Aliamphritea ceti: one gene and its partner. Each later gene encodes a partner of the first gene's protein in a complex. Links are inferred from orthologs where the notes say so. Each region holds a gene or a part of one and is shown on either strand. Other genes may lie near its edges. The genes, in order: dsbD and OCU49_RS02890.

The links.
Region 2: the proteins of dsbD (region 1) and OCU49_RS02890 are in contact, whole or in part, in a crystal structure (PDB 1JZD), measured with the Escherichia coli proteins. The link is inferred for Aliamphritea ceti from one-to-one orthologs.

What each region holds. Positions count from the first base shown.
Region 1 is NZ_AP025282.1:2,605,534-2,612,146, reverse strand. Bases 1,695-4,562 are described here. They hold dsbD (protein-disulfide reductase DsbD), read right to left. Parts: upstream 4,144-4,562; coding sequence 2,245-4,143; downstream 1,695-2,244. Other genes in these bases: OCU49_RS11800 (3-deoxy-7-phosphoheptulonate synthase), read left to right, coding at 4,549-4,562; OCU49_RS11810 (LysR family transcriptional regulator), read left to right, coding at 1,695-2,106. In the rest of the region: OCU49_RS11820 (MerR family transcriptional regulator), read right to left, coding at 1-91; OCU49_RS11815 (permease), read right to left, coding at 130-1,164; more of OCU49_RS11810, read left to right, coding at 1,237-1,694; more of OCU49_RS11800, read left to right, coding at 4,563-5,616; OCU49_RS11795 (NADP-dependent isocitrate dehydrogenase), read left to right, coding at 5,906-6,613. UniProt on the Escherichia coli protein: Required to facilitate the formation of correct disulfide bonds in some periplasmic proteins and for the assembly of the periplasmic c-type cytochromes.
Region 2 is NZ_AP025282.1:633,703-640,380, reverse strand. What follows is about bases 1,198-4,130. They hold OCU49_RS02890 (DsbC family protein), read right to left. Parts: upstream 3,068-4,130; coding sequence 2,327-3,067; downstream 1,198-2,326. Other genes in these bases: xerD (site-specific tyrosine recombinase XerD), read right to left, coding at 3,182-4,108; OCU49_RS02895 (homoserine dehydrogenase), read right to left, coding at 1,198-2,153. Outside these bases: thrC (threonine synthase), read right to left, coding at 1-832; more of OCU49_RS02895, read right to left, coding at 852-1,197; OCU49_RS02880 (DUF1638 domain-containing protein), read left to right, coding at 4,226-4,837; rplS (50S ribosomal protein L19), read right to left, coding at 4,898-5,257; tRNA (guanosine(37)-N1)-methyltransferase TrmD, read right to left, coding at 5,288-6,028; ribosome maturation factor RimM, read right to left, coding at 6,032-6,565; rpsP (30S ribosomal protein S16), read right to left, coding at 6,595-6,678. UniProt on the Escherichia coli protein: Acts as a disulfide isomerase, interacting with incorrectly folded proteins to correct non-native disulfide bonds.

The DNA of each region.
Region 1 (6,613 bases):
CGTAACGCTGATAATAACGAACGGTTTCTACACCAACTCCCGCACTGGACGCTAATACACTTATCGTCATTACTGCCGTATTTACATACATAGTTAAACTTCTTTTGATTAGCCTTTTGATATAAATGATTATAAGAAAAAACCACTGACGAAGCCCACTAGCATTGATGCTAGCAACGCCAGAAGTAAGTACAGAATAAACACTTGCCCCCTTACCAGAGCAAATACAGGCACTGCAGCCCAAGCACTGGTTATGCCACCTGCTATCAAAAATGTCAGTGCTGCATCAGGGCCCATACCCGCATCAATCAGGCTTCTGACCAACGGTAAAGCGGCATAGCCATCCAGATATATAGGCGAACCTACAATTGCAGCTAAAGGCACCGCCCAGGTAGCGTCACTACCAAACAACTCTGGTAACCACTCTAATGGCACAAACCTTTGCAAATAAAACTCAGCAATAAACGCAAGAGACAACCAGATAATCATCAGTCTGCCATTGCTTTTAATACTGCCCTTGAATACTGTTTTACGATGCTGTTCTTTCCAGAACGACCATAAAAGACTGTCTTCAGTACCAAGCATGTTAGTGCTCAACCTATGTAACTCAGACTGTGCTTTTATTGGTTCGCGTAAATAGCCACTACTGGTCATCAGTAACACAGCCAAACCGCCAAATAATCCAGCTCCAACAGCACCTGCCGTCTTAGCAATTGCCAGTGGCCAGCCTAATGTAGCAGCCGTAAGAGACAGCATGGCAGGATCGGTTATTGGTGATGCCAACCAGAACGCCATAACAGGTGCTAATGGAACTCTTGCCAGCAGCAGGCCAGCTATTAATGGTAATACAGTTGCACCGCATACAGGTGTTATCGCCCCGGCCAGTGAAACCCAGAGAATCATTGATAATTCTCTGCCACGAAACGCCCGTGCAATCAGTTGTACGGAATTAGTTGCTAGCATAAAAGCAGTTAAAGCCACTCCAATGATAATCATCGGGCTAACCAGCCACAGACTCTGTAATGAAAATTGAATAGCTTGCCAAAATGCTACCGGGTTAATACATATGATGAGCACCGTTAACAAACCAAACAGCCAGTAACGGGCATTGCTAGTTCGACTGTCTGAACCCATACAGCCAGACTCAGAAACTTCACAGGACATGATTTTTACCTTATCTAATTACATTGTCTGCTCAGAGTAATAGCGCTAACATGATTTAAAAAATGAATAGTTATGATCCAATCCATGAAAAATATCGAACGCTCTAATATCGACAGTGAACTGCTGCGGACATTTCTTGCGATTGCTGAAACTAAAAATCTTACTCAGGCAGCAAACCTGCTTAACCGTACTCAGTCAGCAATAAGCGTCCAGATACGTAAACTGGAGGAAGCTCTTGATACCTGCCTGTTTTACCGGCAACCAAGAGGCATGCTGTTAACTGAAAGTGGACATCGCCTGTTACCTGAAGCAACAGTATTGGTAAACGATATTGACCGGATATCCCGCCTATTCAGTAATAAACTGACCGGGCAAATAAGCATAGGGGTACCAGACGACTTTTCACGTCCATGGCTGGAAGCAATTCTGCGACAGTTTGCGCTGCGTCATCCCGATGTAGATGTCACTGTCAACGGCAGTTTCAGTGAGAACTTCCCACAGGCAATCAGTAAAGGCGAGCTGGATATGGCGCTATATACGGTTGGCCCCGATGAGTCCTGTGACGATATCATCTGTCAGGAAGAGATGGTTTGGGCGGTCACTGATAACTTTATAACAGAGCCGGAAAAACCTTTACCACTGGCGCTCTTTAACCGTGAGTGCTGGTGGCGTGAGGCAGCCGTTAAAGCACTGAGTAACGCCGGTGTAAATTATCGGATTGCTTTTAGCAGTGAAAGCTTGTCGGGAATAATAGCAGCTATAAATGCTGGTCTTGTCATTGGCATGCTAAGCCGTTCAAGCTTGCAGCCTCATATGCGCGAGCTGAGCAACGTTGACGGCCTGCCTGAATTGCCGGTATCCACAACCATTTTGCTAAGCGGTCCGCAAGACACGCCGCTTACTCAGGCCATGAGCCAGGTCATTACCGAAGTCACCCACTGATCTATCTGTCAGTGGCTTTAGACAGCACCTTCATTAATAACTTATTGGTTGTATTAGAAGCACAACAGTAATAAGTAGCAATAAAAAAACCGGGCAAAAGCCCGGTTTTTTATATGAGTTAACTTAATTAGATAAGCACTAGATCAACGGTTGTATGTGACCGGTAAAATCATCTGGCTGGACCATGCCGATCAACGTCATGTTCGGCTGAATGTTGCCCTGTTTATCATAAAAAATCAGTGCTGGCGGTCCAATCACACTATAGCGTTTATACAGTGCCTTTGAATCGGCATCATTGGCAGTCACATCTACTTTAACACTGATAAATGACTTAAGTGCTTGCTGAACGCCGGCATCAACAAAGGTTATCTTGTCCAGCTCAACACAGGAAATACACCAGTCAGCATAGAAATCCAACATAACAGGCTGACCATTTTGCTCAGCAGTCATGAGAATTTGATCAAGTGCCTGTTCATTCGTCACTTTTACAAACTCTACCTTAGCTTCTTGAGACGCAACTCCACCGTTAGAAGCCAATCCTTTCAGTGGCTGGAACAGGCTCTGACTGCCACTCAGGCTGCCTATAACCAGGCTCCCTCCATAGACAAGAATCAGTACAGCAATGCCTTTCCAGAAACGCTGCCATTTACTGGCATCTACCAGAGAATCCAGCGCTTTCATGTAAACCGCGCTCACCAGCAGAATCACACCGTACAAGAAGATCGCGACACCGTCAGCTATCACCCGGTCAAGCATCCAGACCGCCAGCAGCAGCAACATGACACCGAAGCCTGCTTTAACGTTCTCCATCCACATACCGGCTTTAGGTAACAACTTACCCGCTGAAGCACCGACAATTAATAGAGGAATCCCCATACCCATACTCAGACTGAATAATGCTGCACCACCTAAAACGGGATCGCCGGTCTGGCCAATATAAATCAGCGCTCCTGCGAGCGGTGCAGCCATGCACGGGCCAACAATTAGAGCAGACAGCAGGCCCATAATAACGATGCCGATCAGGCTGCCGCCCTGCTGGCTGTTACTCATTTCATTAAGTTTGCTCTGTAAACTGTTAGGCAGCTGCAGGTCGTAAAAACCAAACATCGACAAAGACAATAAAACGAAAATGAAGCTGAAGAAGCCTATGATCCATGCATTCTGGAAAGCCGCCTGCAAGTTTTCACCAAACAGGCCAGCGATAATACCGATTACCGTATAGGTAACTGCCACAGACAACACATAGACCAGCGATAAGAAGAATCCTCGTTTAGCACTGACTGGCTGTTTCTGGCCTATGATGATGCTCGAAAGAATCGGGATCATCGGAAAGACACAAGGTGTCAGTGCCAGCGCCATTCCAGCGACAAAGAATGCCCCCAGAGTCAGCAACAGGTTGCTGGACGATAACAGTTGCGCGAACCTATCCTGTTCACTTAATGTCGTCGTCAATGGTTGAGCAGGCTGCTTAGGTATAACCGCCTGAATGACTTTATCTGCATTCGCCATAGCCGGATCAGTTGCTGCCACCACAGGTATCACTGAAGCTTTAACAACCGGAATATCTTTAAGACTAACGGTCTTCTGCACGGGCGGGTAACAGATACCACCATCCCAGCAGCCCTGATAAGAAACAGTCATTGTTTCATTAACAGCCGCACCGGTAGTGCTGCTAAGCTGAAGATCCATCAATCCCTGGTTGTAATAAACATAAACATCACCAAACAGGGGGTCTGATTTCAGCTTGGCTGCAGAATGTTCACGGGACAATTCAGATATCTGCTCACTGGTCGTCAGCTCTGTTTTGTCACGATACAGGTAATAACCGTCTTTGATCGTCCAGACCAGTTTAAGCTTGCCGTCTGCGCCCTGTTCATAATCAAACATAAAGGCTTGTTCGACATCGACAGGACCATCACTGGCACCGAAAGGGTCAGCGTTATCGAACAGGCCTGCCTGTACTGCCGGCACTGTCGAAAGTATGAAAAAAGTGCAAGCTAGCAGATAGCTGAGCCATTGCTGAATTCTTTGCAACACGGTTATTCCTATAATGAAGTTATACGGGATGCTAAATGGACAACCATTTTACTGAACAGTTCTGTTTGAGCGCGATAAAACTGTTTAAAAACAGTAATCTTTATCTGACTCAGGTCAGTTAAATATAGCTATAACGATATGTCCTGCTAAAAACCACCCTCATCGCTTGCTACAAACCTTTAAAAGCGTCATTAAGCGACTGATTGTGACACGGATTTTATTCACTTTAGCGCGACAGGCAACGTTTTCTTCAGTACAAGGTCCGGGATTCGTGCTTTGCCCCTTAAACAGTAACAACTTATGTGATACAAAGAGTCTCCACTTATTAGTAAGTTAACAAGAGTTAAGCCAAAGCAAGGCGTTGCGGTCCAGCTGAATCACTAAGGGCTGCATGAAGGAAATAAGATGTCTGATAAACGCGTAGAAAACCTCAATATTGAGAGTAATGAAGTCCTCCTCACTCCTGCCGAACTAAAGTCCAAATTGCCGCTGAGCGAAACTGCCGCTGCGTCTGTTATGGAAGGCCGTCAGGTTATTAAAAACATCCTTAAAGGCGAAGATAAGCGTCTTTTTGTCGTTGTTGGTCCTTGTTCTATTCACGATACTAAAGCCGCCATCGAATATGGGCAGCGTCTGAAGGAACTTGCAGCTAAGGTTGAAGACACTCTGTATCTGGTTATGCGCGTCTATTTTGAGAAGCCACGTACAACTGTAGGCTGGAAAGGCTTAATCAACGACCCGCACATGAACGATTCTTTCCAGATTGTTGAAGGACTGCATATTGGCCGTGATCTGTTGCTGCAACTGGCTGAAGCCGGGCTGCCACTGGCAACTGAAGCACTTGATCCAATTTCACCGCAGTACCTGCAGGATCTGATTTCATGGTCTGCAATCGGTGCCCGTACAACTGAGTCACAAACTCACCGTGAAATGTCCAGCGGCCTGTCCGGCGCAGTAGGTTTCAAGAACGGCACTGACGGTGGTCTGACAGTTGCTATTAACGCGCTTGAATCTGTTGCTCATCCACACAACTTCCTGGGTATCAACGAAGATGGCCAGTGCTCGGTTGTTCGTACTAAGGGCAATGAGTATGGTCACGTTGTTCTGCGTGGTGGTAACGGCAAACCAAACTACGACTCTGTTAATGTAGCACTGTGTGAACAGGCTCTGGAAAAAGCCAGCGTATCAACCAACATCATGGTTGACTGCAGCCACGCTAACTCCAATAAAGACCACAACCTGCAGCCACTGGTTATGACTGACGTGACTAACCAGATCATCGACGGCAACAAAACTATTGTTGGTCTGATGGTTGAAAGTAACCTCGGTGCAGGTAATCAGAAGATGACAGCAGACCCTGCTGACCTGGAATACGGTGTCTCTATTACAGATGCATGTATTGACTGGGATACGACTGAAAAGACTCTGCTGGATATGCATGAAAAACTGAAAGCAGTACTACCAAACCGCTAATCAGCAAAATACCCAGTAAAATCAAGGGCTCCATTGGAGCCCTTTTTTATTATCTGGAAGAAATAAAGCGACCTTTGGAGTAGTAAAACTACATTGTACTGCTACTTTAGCCGAAAATTCCCCGATCTGTTCACGGCTCCGCTTCAATTTTAGTAGTTTTTTAACGTATAATCGCCTCCGCGTTAAAATCATTCGGTGGTGCGACACCCGCTTAGGGAGATGCGAAATCACGTCTTCGTAGTTTCCTATAATAAACCACCGTCTACCTGTCGAAACAAAAGGGGATAAAATGACAACCAATAAACAAACGATGTACTACACCCTGACCGACGAAGCACCATCATTGGCGACCTGTTCTCTGCTCCCTATTATCAGAACATTCACCTCTGCTGCTGACATCGATGTCAAAATCAGCGATATCTCTCTTGCTGGTCGTGTACTGTCTGCGTTCCCCGATAACCTGAGTGAAGATCAGAAAGTTGTTGATGGCCTGTCGTTCCTGGGCAAACTGACTCAGGACCCGGATGCCAATATCATTAAGCTTCCTAACATCAGTGCTTCAATTCCTCAGTTAAAAGCATGTATTGCTGAATTACAGGGTCAGGGCTACGACATCCCTGATTACCCGGAAGCACCAACTAACGATACAGATAAAGATGTTCAGACGCGTTACTCTAAGATTCTGGGCAGTGCAGTAAACCCTGTTCTGCGTGAAGGTAACTCTGACCGTCGCGCACCTGCTGCTGTAAAAGCATACGCACGTAAATTCCCGCATTCTATGGGTAAGTGGAGCATGGCTTCACGCACTCACGCTGACCACATGCGTGGCGGAGACTTCTTCTCCAGCGAACAGTCCATCACGTCTAATGAAGCTCAGAACGTACGCATTGAGTTCGTAACTAAAGACGGTGAAGTACAGCAGAAGAAAGAACTGAGCCTGGAAAAAGGTGAAGTACTGGACAGCATGTACATGTGCTGTAAATCACTGCGTGAATTC
Region 2 (6,678 bases), 2.0 Mb from region 1 along the record:
CAACCAGCTGATTAATCGGCAAACCCATCTGCTTGGCAATATAGCCAGCAAAAATATCGCCGAAGTTCCCGGTAGGTACCGAAAATGCTACTTCGCGGTGCGGACCACCTACAGCCAGTGCTGCTGAGAAGTAATAAACAATCTGCGCCATGATTCGCGCCCAGTTAATAGAATTAACTGCGCCAAGCTTACCGCCATTCAGGAATCCCTGATCAGCAAAGCTGTCTTTAACCATCTGCTGACAGTCATCAAAATTACCTTCCAGCGCAATATTGTGTACATTATCCGCCAGGATACTGGTCATCTGCTTACGCTGAACTTCTGACACCCGGTTATGCGGATGCAGAATAAAAATATCCAGATGATCACTGTGACGGCAGCCTTCAATCGCTGCAGAACCCGTATCCCCGGAAGTTGCACCAACAATAACCAGACGTTCATTACGTTGCTGCAGGACAAAATCCATCAAACGTCCCAGCAACTGCAATGCAAAATCTTTAAATGCCAGAGTAGGGCCATGGAACAATTCCAAAACCCACTCGTTAGTATTCAGCTCTTTTAATGGTGCAACTGCAGTGTGATTAAAGCCTGCATAGGTTTCGTCAACCATGCGTTTAAAGTCTGCATCATCAATACAACCGGCAACAAATGGCTGAACGACTTTATACGCCAGATCCGCATATGACAGACCGGCCCATGAAGCTATTTCTTCCTTCGAAAAGGTCGGCAGCTTTTCCGGTACATACAAACCACCATCACTGGCCAGACCTGCAAGCAGCACATCGGCAAAGTCCAGTGCCGGTGCTTGTCCACGTGTAGATATATATTTCACGATTTTGACTTCCTACAACTTAAGCTTCGAAGTGTTCCACACGGATACGGGTAACCGCACCGTCGATATCGTCAGAGGCTTCAATTTTAGCGATCGCCTCATTCATCTGCTGCTCTTTCACTTCCTGAGTCAGGATAATGATAGGCACCAGCTGCTCATGAGTTTCTTTCTGCAAGATAGCATCAATACTGATACCCGACTCACTCAGGATACCCGTTACCATTGCCAGCACACCTGGTTTCTCAACCGCATGCAAACGCAGATAATAAGAACTCACTACACGTTCAATTGGCAAAATAGGCTCATCAGACAACTCACCTGGCTGGAAAGCCAAATGCGGTACACGGTTATCGCGATCAGCTGTCAGCGTACGCACAACATCAATAACATCCGCAACTACTGCAGAGGCAGTTGGCTCAGCACCCGCACCGGCACCGTAATACATAGTCTGACCAACGGCATCGCCGTCAACCAATACTGCATTCATAACACCATGCACATTCGCAATCAGTGCTTTCTCAGGAATCATGGTTGGGTGCACACGCAACTCAACACCTTCTTCACTGCGACGACTAATACCCAGATGTTTAATACGGTAACCAAGCTCTTCAGCGTATTGCACATCTTCAGCAGTAATCTTACTGATGCCTTCGGTATACGCTTTTTCAAACTGCAGCGGGATACCAAATGACAGAGAAGCCAGAATGGTCAGCTTATGCGCCGCATCAATACCTTCAACATCAAAGGTTGGATCTGCTTCGGCATAACCCAATGCCTGAGCTTCTGCCAACACATCTGAAAAATCACGGCCTTTATCGCGCATTTCTGTCAGGATGAAGTTACCGGTTCCATTGATAATACCTGCCAGCCAGTTGATACGGTTTGCAGACAAACCTTCACGAATGGCTTTGATCACCGGAATACCACCAGCAACACCCGCTTCAAATGCAACCATCACATTCTTCTTCTGAGCGGCCTCAAAGATCTCATTACCATGCTCAGCAATCAGCGCTTTGTTAGCAGTTACGACATGTTTGCCATGCTCAATCGCAGTCATAACCAGCTCAAGCGCTGTTTCATAACCACCGATCAGCTCGATGACAATGTCGATTTCAGGATTACGGGCAACGGCAAAAATATCCGCGGTAATCTGGGTGCCTTTTGTATCGCAATCAGGATTCGGGCGACGTGCTCCGACTTCCTCAACAATAATCTTGCGACCAGCGCGACGCGCAATTTCTTCAGCGTTACGCTTTAATACGTTATAAGTGCCGCCACCAACGGTGCCGAGTCCACAGATACCCACTTTTACTGGTTTCAAACCGTTACCTCGCTTGTCATGTCAGAATATACGTAAGCGCATATTCAGCCCGAGCCAAAATAGCTTGGCATTATATCTAAGTCAGCAGGGATGCACTACGCAAGAGGTCGCTTTGAAACTAAAAAAGGGAGCATTTCGCTCCCTTCTTGATGAATAGTTTTTGATCTAGAGGATCAATTTACTTCTAGCATCTCAGCAAGACGGGCTGCAGGTACGTAACCCGGCACCAGGGTTCCATCTTCAAGGACTAACGCAGGCGTACCTGTAACGCCTGCTTTACGGCCTACATTCATTTGCGCCAGCACCGGACTTTCACAGCTACTATTTGCTGCAGGCAAGCTCTCACCCTGCTTAGCTTTAGTCATTAAGCCTTTACGTTCACCTTCAGCAGCACACCAAACAGAATCCATCGTCATATGCGCCGGAGAACCTGACCCAGCACGTGGAAATGCTAAATAACGCACCTCTATACCCAGCGCATTAATATCTGCAATCTCTTTATGCAGTTTCCGGCAATAGAAGCAATCCACATCTGTAAACACTGTGATACTGGCTTTCTTTTCGCCTTCAGCGGCAAAAGTAATTGCATCACTGGCATCATTACTGGATATCAACGCAATCCGATCACCTTTCTTTGCTTCTTCGGTCAAGTTAACCAAACCACCAGCATCACTCACCTGAAACATATCGCCAACTACAAAGTGGCTACCGGTATCATTGGTATATAGCGTTTCGCCACTCTTCAACGTCACTTGATACAAACCAGGAAAGGCCGCCGGTTTAACATCAACGATCGGCACCATAGCATTCAGGCCACGCAAAGCATCACGTATACCAGCCTCTTTATTCTCTTCCGCCTGTACGGTAGCAACAAATGCAAACAGTGCAGCTGCCATCATCAAAAATTTACGCATGAAACCCTCTACCTTTTATAACTGCAACTCATCACCGACCTGTTGCCGGTATATTTGTGGTCTGAAACTTGAGACGACAGCATAACCTTAAAGTTCAGACTCTTAAGCATTTTTTTACCCACGGGGGTGATGTTCACGATGCAAAGACTGAAGCCGTTGCTGCGCCACATGAGTATAAATCTGGGTTGTAGATAAATCACTATGCCCCAACAGTAACTGCACCACTCTTAAGTCAGCTCCATGGTTCAGTAAATGCGTCGCGAAAGCATGCCGTAAGACATGCGGAGACGGCAAATGTGTTAACCCTGCGGCCAGACCATGACGCTTAATGCGATACCAAAATGTTTGCCTTGTCATTTGCGTGCCCCGCCGACTTGGAAACACCACTTCATTATTCGAATCGCTAATCAGCAAAGGTCGCACATGCTGTACGTAATCACGCAACCATCGGGCAGCTTCATCACCCAGCGGAACCAGGCGCTCTTTATCACCTTTACCCACCACTCGAATAATACCCTGTCGGGGATTGATCTGACCCAACTGCAAAGACACCAGCTCAGTTACCCGCAATCCGGCAGCGTAGAGCATCTCCAGCATCGTACGGTCGCGGAAGTCCAGCGGGTCATTCGTATTTGGCGCCTCCAGCAGGGCTTCAACTTCCGTTTCAGTCATAGTTTTAGGCAAACTACGGCCCCGCTTAGGGCTTTCAATATCCAATGTTGGATCAACGCTCAACACCGCCTCACGAACATAGTAGCGATAAAATCCTCGTAAACAGGACAACATTCTTGACGTAGAAGCAGGCTTTAAACGCTGTGTAACTCGCCAGTTAAGATAACTGAGCAACTCAAGCCGCTCTAATTGCAGCAAACCATAACCCCGTTCCTGCAACCACTGCGCAAACTGACGCAGATCCCGCCTGTAAGACTGCAAAGAATTATCACTCAGCCCTTTCTCCAGCCAGACAGCATCCAGATAGCTATCAATTACCTGCACATTATCTTTCGATAACTGCACGACTTCCGCCTGCTGCTTCAACACTCTTATCCCTTATCTATGCTATTTCCGGCACAAGATAGCAAATGCGACCTGTCTATTCGCTATTCTATAACGCCCCATCTAAGATCTCTGCAACACACATCAATAAAAGTAGCAGTCATGGGCATAGTAAAACAACAGACCCCGGAGCACCGCACTTTACTGCTCGCCTGCGGCGCACTGGCAAAAGAAGTCGTCGCTCTGACAGCGCACAACAACCTTATGCATATTGATATTCAATGCTTGCCTGCATATTTACATCACCGACCAGTACTCATTCCTGACGCAATGCGCAAAGCTATTGAAAAATACCAGCACTCTTATGCAAAGATTTTTGTTATTTATGGCGATTGCGGCACCGCAGGCGCACTTGATGATGTATTAGACGAATACAGTATCGAACGCATCCCCGGCCCACACTGTTTTTCATTCTTCGAGGGCAACACACGCTTTGCAAACAACGATGAAGATGTAACTTCTTTCTTTTTAACTGATTTTTTCTGCCGTCATTTTGACAAATTCATGTGGCAGCAATACGGTTTGGACAAAACGCCCAGCATGCTGCCGTTCATGTTCGGTAACTATAAAAAGCTGGTTTATGTCGCACAAACTCAGGACGAGTATTTATACAATAAAGCCATAGAAATCGCCCAACGCCTAGAGCTCGAATTCGAGTACCGCTTCCGAGGATACAGCGACCTAGAAATCTTTATTCACAATATTAGCGAATAAAGTTTCAGGCACAAAAAAAGGTGGCCTGAGCCACCTTTTTTCTTCCCGCAGGAAAGCTGCTTATTTAGCCAACTTTTCTTTGATACGTGCAGACTTACCGCTACGCTCACGCAGGTAGTACAGTTTAGCCTGACGAACGTCACCACGACGCTTAACAGCAATGCTGTCAACGCTGGTAGCGAAAGTCTGGAAAGTACGCTCAACACCCACACCGTGAGAAATTTTACGTACAGTGAAAGCAGAGTTAACGCCACGGTTACGCTTACCGATAACAACGCCTTCAAAAGCCTGCAGACGCTTACGCTCGCCTTCTACAACTTTAACCTGAACAACAACGGTATCACCCGGTGCAAATTCAGGAACGTCTTTAGTCATCTGTTCAGCTTCAATCTGCTGAATGATTGGATTTTTGCTGCTCATCGCTCGCTCCTAATACTAACCCTGAGACCCTCAGGCCTCCTGGATAAATTCGTTTAACAATGTTTGCTGCTCTTTATCTAACTCAAGGTCTTCCAACAAATCAGGGCGCCTCTGTGAGGTTCTGCCTAATTGCTGCTTCAGACGCCAGCGTCTGATTGCCTCGTGATTACCGCTAAGCAACACATCAGGTACGGACATTTCGTCAAGTTTTTCAGGCCGCGTATAATGCGGACAATCCAGTAAACCGTCGCTAAAAGAATCTTCTGCTGCTGAATCCGCATGTCCAAGAACACCCGGAAGCAACCTGGCCACCGCATCGATCATCACCATTGCCGGTAATTCGCCGCCACTGAGAACAAAATCCCCCAGCGACCACTCTTCATCGATTTCAGTTTCCAGCAGACGCTCATCAATACCTTCGTAGCGTCCAGCAACCAACACCAGCTTTTCTGCACTGGCTAACTCTTTCACGCCTGCATGATCAAGACGGCGCCCCTGCGGTGACAAATAAATAACTTTAACGCCTTCATCTGCACCGGCAGCTTGCCTGGCCGCATGGATAGCATCCCGCAGCGGCTGCACCTTCATCAACATGCCGGGACCACCACCATAAGGGCGGTCGTCAACGGTACGGTGTTTATCTTTAGTGAAATCCCTTGGATTCCAGCACTGCACATCCAACAAGTTATTGCGCACTGCTCTTCCTGTTACACCGTGGCAGGTAACCGCCTCGAACATCTCAGGAAAAAGACTGACAACACCGATCCACACCGGTTAAAACTCCGGATCCCAATCGACCCGAATCGTACCTTCATCAAGGTTTATTTCTTTTATCACCTGATCAGGCAGGTACGGAATCAATCGCTCACGGCGATCAATACTCTGACCATTACCTTTAACCACCAGAACATCATTTGAACCGGTCGCAATCAAGTGACTTACCTTACCCAGCTGCTCGCCGGACTCAGTAATAACATTTAGCTTTTCCAGCTGACTCCAGTAAAATTCACCGGTGTCCAGTGCTGGTAACAGGCTGGTTTCAATCGCGATATCCAGGCCGCAATAGTCGCGAGCCACTTCCCGATCATCCACACCTGTTAATTTAGCAACCAGTCCTTTGCCATGCTTTTTGCCGTCAGAAATTTTGACCGGCAACCACTGACCATTTCTGTTCAGCAGCCATGGCGAATAATCAAGAATGCTTTCCATCGGCTCAGTGTGCGAATAAATTTTCACCCACCCTTTAACACCGTAGATGGTTGTAATGCGCCCAACAATCGTTGTTTGCTCAGACGTTAAACCATTCATTCTAAAAAACCCGACTGATAACTAATTAATTATGCGCTTTTAGCTTCTTTCAGAAGCGTAGCAACACGGTCTGAAACCTGAGCACCTTTAGATACCCAATGTTCAACGCGTTC